Regions from separate parts of the Bacteroides sp. NSJ-39 genome, predicted to be linked through region 2. Evidence: riboswitches for the same ligand, from Rfam matches in the RefSeq annotation. Region 2 holds a riboswitch; the other holds the start of a gene.
The links. Region 2 has a riboswitch for thiamine pyrophosphate ahead of H8S63_RS17215 (TonB-dependent receptor). Riboswitches for the same ligand answer to the same signal wherever they lie in the genome.

Region 1: it holds a riboswitch for thiamine pyrophosphate, as region 2 does, so the genes downstream of both, thiS (sulfur carrier protein ThiS) here and H8S63_RS17215 (TonB-dependent receptor) in region 2, are expected to answer to the same signal.

What each region holds. Positions count from the first base shown of each region.
Region 1 is NZ_JACOOB010000001.1:36,061-39,418, forward strand. Features, by position in the region: gene H8S63_RS00170 (thiazole synthase) at 1-625, opposite strand, end outside; gene H8S63_RS00175 (thiamine phosphate synthase) at 658-1,275, opposite strand; gene thiS (sulfur carrier protein ThiS) at 1,280-1,480, opposite strand; TPP riboswitch at 1,541-1,634, opposite strand; gene H8S63_RS00185 (superoxide dismutase) at 1,797-2,414, opposite strand; gene H8S63_RS00190 (RHS repeat protein) at 2,492-3,358, opposite strand, start outside.
Region 2 is NZ_JACOOB010000020.1:30,116-33,473, reverse strand. Features, by position in the region: gene H8S63_RS17215 (TonB-dependent receptor) at 1-1,209, opposite strand, end outside; TPP riboswitch at 1,210-1,306, opposite strand; gene H8S63_RS17210 (mechanosensitive ion channel family protein) at 1,434-2,336, shown strand; gene H8S63_RS17205 (hypothetical protein) at 2,438-2,677, opposite strand; gene H8S63_RS17200 (O-acetylhomoserine aminocarboxypropyltransferase/cysteine synthase family protein) at 2,746-3,358, opposite strand, start outside.

The sequences.
Region 1 (3,358 bases), on a different contig from region 2:
TTGCTGTATTTACCAGTACCGCGGAAGCTCCCAGTTCCATTGCTTCAGCGGCATGGCTTGGCGCACCGATACCTGCATCAACGACAACAGGGATACCTGCCTGCTCGATAATAATCTGTAGGAATTCTTTAGTCTGCAATCCTTTATTTGTGCCGATCGGAGCGCCGAGAGGCATAACGGTAGCTGCTCCGGCTTCTTCCAATCGTTTACAAAGCACGGGGTCTGCCTGACAATAAGGCAATACGACGAAACCTAATTTCACCAACTCTTCCGTAGCTTTCAGTGTCTCGATAGAGTCGGGGAGCAGGTAGCGGGGATCGGGGTGAATCTCTAGTTTCAGCCAATTCGTTCCGAACGCTTCACGCGCCATTTGTGCGGCAAACACAGCCTCTTCCGCATCGCGTACACCGGAAGTGTTGGGTAATAACTGGATATTCGGATGGATAATATGTTTCAGCATATCGTCCTCTTTGTTGTCCATGTCAATACGTTTCATGGCAACCGTTACCATTTCTGTGCCCGAAGCCAGAATAGATTGCTCCATTATTTCATTGGAGTTGAATTTTCCTGTTCCCAAGAAAAGGCGTGAGCTGAATTCACGTCCTGCAATTACTAACTTTTCCATGTCTTTTGGAATTTAGAATTATAGATGTTGATTTATGAATTACTTAGAATCTTCCGTGTTTCCTCTACCGGATTTTCCGCCCGGAGAATCGTTCCGGACAAGGCGATGCCATTGACTCCTGTGCGGAGGATATCGGGGATATCTTCGTTGGTGATTCCTCCGATAGCTACTACCGGAAGGTTGATATTCGCTTCTTTCATTTGTGAAAGGATGGAAGCGTAACCTTCCAGACCGAGTACGGGACTTAAATTCTTTTTAGTGGTGGTGAAGCGGAAGGGACCGATCCCCAAGTAATCGGCTCCGGCGCGGTAATGTTGTACGACATCCTCGAAGGTATTGGCCGTGCCACCGATGATAAAGGCTTCTCCGAGTATCTGTCGTGCCTGGTCGATGGGCATATCCTTCTTTCCCAGATGTACACCGTCCACTTCCAGTTTCTTGACTAATTCGACATGATCATCGAGAACTAAGATGGCTTCGTGTTCCTTACAGAGTGGCTTCAGTTGCAGCGCCACTTGTTCCACCTCCTCAAGAGGAGCTTCTTTCATGCGTAGTTGGATCCATTTGCACCCTCCTTCGAGTGCCATACGTGCCGATTCGAAATATGAATACCGTTCGGTCTGATGTGTGATAAATTGCAGACTAATCATTTTCTTATCCTCCGCAAGCCGCCTTGATAATTACCAGATTGTCATTCTCATGCAATACGAAACGTTCCCATTCGGTACGGGGAATCATTTTGTTGTTTACCGCGATAGCAATGCCTTGAACGGGAAGTTCGAGTTGCGTCGTCAGCTGTGTAAGGGTAGAGTTGGGAATAAGTTCCACCTCTTTGTTGTTCACTTGTACTTTCATTGTCCTATCAGAATAAATAAGTTGAAAGTAAATACAAAGAGCGTGCTTTTACGGAAAGGCGATAAGAAGAAACACAATCCCTACGTCAGTGCTAACTGCATCAGGTTCTTAGGGTATAATCTCAGCCCCTCATGGGGCACCCCTTTGTCTTTACGGGAGCAAAGTAAGTGAAAAAGAAACATAAAAACACTACATCGGTTGATTTTTTTTCATTTTTCTGTCGGATATTTGTGTTGGTGGCATCTATATAGCCTAAACAAGGTCGCTGTGAAAATCACAACGACCTTGTTCAAGTATAGTTTAGTCAGTAAATCCGTTACATTCTGTTTTCCACCACATCCCAGTCGATGATACTCCACAGAGCATTGACATGGTCGGCGCGACGGTTCTGGTAATCCAGGTAGTAAGAGTGTTCCCACACGTCAAAACCGAGAAGCGGTTTCAATCCGGCACGTACAGGGTTACTGCCGTTTCCTTCTTTGGTGATGTGCAGTTTTCCGTTTTTATCAACGGACAACCAGGCCCATCCTGAACCGAATAATCCTACCGCTGCCGCATTGAATTCTTTCTTGAAGTTTTCAAAGCTGCCGAAGTCACGCTTGATGGCTTCTCCCAGTTTGCCTGTCGGTTCTTTCTTGGCAGGTTTGGGGGCAAATTGCAGGAAATATAGATTGTGGTTCAATACTTGTCCGGCGTTATTGAATATAGCTCCGTCCGGTGCGGTGGCAACGATTTCTTCCACCTTTTTACCTTCATATTCGGTTCCGGGCACGAGGCTGTTCAGATTATTTACATACGTTTGTAGATGTTTCCCGTAATGGAAATCTATCGTTTGCTGACTGATTACAGGTTCCAACGCATTGTTTGCGTAAGGAAGTTTAGGCATTTCGTAAGTCATGGTCATCATAATTAAAGACATTAATATAGTATTCATAATGTTACAAGTTTTAAATGGCTTGTTATACTATAATAACAGAAGCATTTGGTAAAAGGTTCGCAGTATCTTCACTTTTATTTATAAATATACTGTACCCGTTCCACCTCTTGGGGATTTCCGCGATTTATACGGCAGACCCATTGCCCTGTATTATCATATTCATAATAAGAATTTCCGTCAATCGGATTGCCATATTTATCATACATACAAGTCAGGTAACCGGATGTTTTCTGGTTATTGCCTAAAATACGCTGATAAGCTATCTGAGTCAAATAACCGTATTTGTCATATTCATAAGTATCTTTTTGGGAGATAACCTGATCGGCGGGGTTAGCCATAAGCAGGTTCTGATGTTGCGATGCGGTCAATCTGCCTTTTTCATCATACTTGTTCGCTGTGTATGCTTGGAGTTCTCCGTTCTTATTATATTCTTTGGCTTCAGTCAATAAGCCTTGTTTATTGTATGTGCTGATAATCGACCTTCCGTCCATATATTTAAGTGAATCGCTCTCGATGCTCCCGTCGGCACCGATACGGCGTGTCCTTCGGTAAATGTCCGTTTTGGTCTTGGGATTTGTCTGCACTTCAAAAATGCAGTGGCCTTGAGGGTCATATAGTCTGTTTGTTTGCACCTCCTCACTCACCTGACCGTTTTTCATAGTCAGGGATAATATAGAGACAAGCTGCCCCTTGTCATTGTACGAATAAGTGATTGACACATTCCCAGTGCTGTCGTTGGCGGCAGACTTGATCAGTCGTCCCGCATTGTAATATTTTACGGAAGTGGGAGTGGAGATGATTGTCTGTAGAATGAATGGAGCTCGTAGCGCATTGGCTTGATCACGGAACTCTTTGTACTTATGTGTACTGAGGAATTCCTGCAACAAACCCAAAGATTCGGAATTGGTTATTGCCGGTTTCAAAAGTTCAAAATCAGCTTT
Region 2 (3,358 bases):
GGTATAATTCTTTACCCACAAAACTTTTCCATAATGGTCGTTACTGTATCGGTTGAGTCCGCCGCCTAGCGAAGCGTTCAGTCTTTCATTCTGGTAATTCAGAGAGAAGATACCACCGCCGAAATCACTATCCACCAACTTCTGGCGTACGAGATTTGTTTTCTTCTGCGGTTCGCTGTTATCCGGCAGGTAGAAAGGCTTCAAACCATATTCCTTCAATGTACGTCCGTTCTTGTATTCCTGATAATAACCGAAGCCATTGGTATAATGGAAAGCGATATTCAGATTCCATGCCGGAGAGAAGATATGATTGAATAGAAGTTGATAATGTGTCTGTCGGTAATTATCCGTTTGATCATCATAAAAGCCGATCGGATTACCTTTTCCTTTATTATCATCCAGAATGACTCCGTTCGGATTATATGTCCGGTCGTTCTCCAGTTGTTCTTTGCTGATACCGTCCCAAGCATGATAAGTCTTCTCCTTTCCACCGAAAGTGATAAACTTGATCGTTGTGCTCTCACCGAAGTAACCGCCTTGCACGAAATATGATTTCAGGTCTGATGAGGCGCGGTCGCGGTATCCGTCACTCTGGATATTAGAGAGCCGCGCATCGAATGCCCAATATTTGTTAATCAGCCCGGTCCCGACTTTGACCGTTTCTTTGTGCGTGTTGAATGAACCGTAAGAACCGGAAACTTCGGCGTATGGTTGGGATGAAATGCTTTGCGTACGCATATTGATACTGGCGCCGAATGCTCCCGAACCGTTGGTCGATGTGCCTGCTCCCCGTTGAATCTGCATATCTTCCAGAGAAGAGGCGAAATCGGGAGTATTTACCCAGAAGATGGCGTGGCTCTCAGCATCGTTCATCGGAATACCGTTGGCGGTGACGTTAATACGGGTAGCGTCCGTTCCGCGAACGCGAATCGTAGTATATCCTACTCCCGCCCCGGCATCTGAAGTTGTCAGTACGGAAGGAGTGGTAGATAATAGGAATGGGATATCCTGTCCGAAATTCTGTTTACTGATCTGTTCTTTTCTTACATTGGTGAATGCTACCGGAGTTTTCGCCGTAGCACGCGTGGATACTACCTGCACTTCTTGCAGGTTTACAACTTTCAGACTGTCCGCTTTAGCACTCGTCTGTGCATGGACAGCGAAGCCTGCGCCCGATAAGGCGATGGCCATCATAACAATTCTTTTCATCTTGCTTATTTGTTAGTTCTCTACGCCGGCATTACCCGGTTCAGATTCTATGGGTATGTTCTCAGCCCGTCATGTTAAGGCACCCCTACTAGTGAATCGGATGCAAAAATACAGCATTTACAGGAGGAAAGCAAAAAAAACTTTTAGATTTGCTAAAAACAATATAACTTTGCAATTCGTTGAAAAGGACAAACAATCATTTATTCATTTAATACATTTAGATTATGTTACTATTATTTCAAGCGACACAAGCTGCGGATTCCGTGCAAGTGGCCGCAGATGAGCTGATGAAAGAGGCGATTGCCAACGCTGAAGGTTTGGACAAGCTTTCATTGATAACCCAGCAACTGATAGACTTCGGTATTCGTGCCGGAGAACGTATCCTGATAGCGGTCATTGTTTTTATTGTAGGGCGTTTCCTTATTTCGATGCTCAAAAATTTTGTAGGGCGTTTGATGGATAAGAGAAAGGTTGATATAAGTATCAAAACTTTCGTCCGGAGTTTGGTGAATATCCTATTGACTATCCTGTTGATTATTTCGGTTGTCGGTGCTTTGGGAGTAGAAACAACTTCGTTTGCGGCTTTGCTGGCATCTGCTGGTGTGGCTGTCGGTATGGCGTTATCCGGTAACTTGCAGAACTTTGCCGGAGGACTGATCGTGTTGCTGTTCAAACCTTATAAAGTAGGTGATTGGATTGAAAGTCAGGGCGTTTCGGGTACAGTAAAAGAAATACAGATTTTCCACACTATTCTAACTACTGCGGATAACAAAGTGATTTATGTACCGAACGGAGCGATGAGTAGCGGTGTGGTTACCAATTATAGCAATCAGGTGACTCGTCGTGTAGAGTGGATTGTAGGAATCGATTATGGAGAAGATTATGACAAGGTACAGGAAGTCGTTTATGAGATTCTTGCTGCCGATAAGCGTATCCTGAATGAACCCGCCCCGTTTGTAGCTCTTCATGCATTGGACGCAAGCAGTGTGAATGTAGTTGCGCGTGTTTGGGTGAACAGCTCGGATTATTGGGGAGTTTATTTCGACATCAACAAGGCTATTTACGAAACCTTCAATGAAAAGGGTATCAATTTCCCGTTCCCGCAGCTTACAGTGCATCAAGGCTGATTATTATACCGTATATAATAGAAAACGAAAGAGTCTCACTTTTGTGGAACTCTCTCGTTTTATTTAGAACAATAGTCTGGTGTGATTGAATGAATTTACTTTTATTTAATACCGAAATCTTCGGCTAGCTCGTATCTGTCTTCTTTAATCCCCAGTACGTGATTGATTTTCCTTCTTTTTTCAAGATCCTTGAAGTAATTTTCTACGACCTGATAGAGATTAAAGTTTGTAGTAGATCCGGCGGCTAAATCGAGTGACTCCACTAGCTTTTCTACGGCTTGATGGATTTTCTCTGCGTCTATCAGATGCAGTTCGTTGCTGTGTATTAAATATTTTTCCATGACTGCAATGTTTTTAATGTTATATAGGTATAACATCCCGCAGTCATGGAAAGTTCAATGATTGAATGTTAGATTTTCGCAAGCGCCTGATCCAGATCCGCAATCAGGTCATCGATATGTTCCGTTCCAATGGATAGACGTACGGTGCCCGGATAAATCTCCTGTTCGGCTAGCTCCTGTGCATTGAGCTGTGAATGGGTAGTGCTTGCTGGGTGGATCACCAATGATTTCACATCGGCAACATTGGCAAGCAGGGAGAAAATCTCCAGACTGTCGATGAAGCGGTGTGCTTCTTCTTGTCCGCCTTTTACCTCGAAAGTAAAAATGGAACCGGCACCGTTCGGGAAGTAACGTTGATACAGTGCATGGTCAGGATGATTGGATAATGACGGATGGTTCACTTTCTTCACTTTCGGGTGATTGTTTAAGAAATTCACTACCTTCAATGCATTTTCTACATGGCGTTCTACGCGCAAGGAAAGAGTTTCCAGGCCTTGCAGCAGGATAAAAGCGTTGAAGGGACTGATGGTGGCACCTGTGTCGCGCAGCAGAATAGCACGGATACGGATGGCATAGGCAGCCGGACCGGCTGCATCAACGAAGCGTACGCCATGATAGCATGGATCAGGTTCGGTTAGTTGTGGAAATTTGCCGGAAGCTACCCAGTCGAATTTGCCCGAA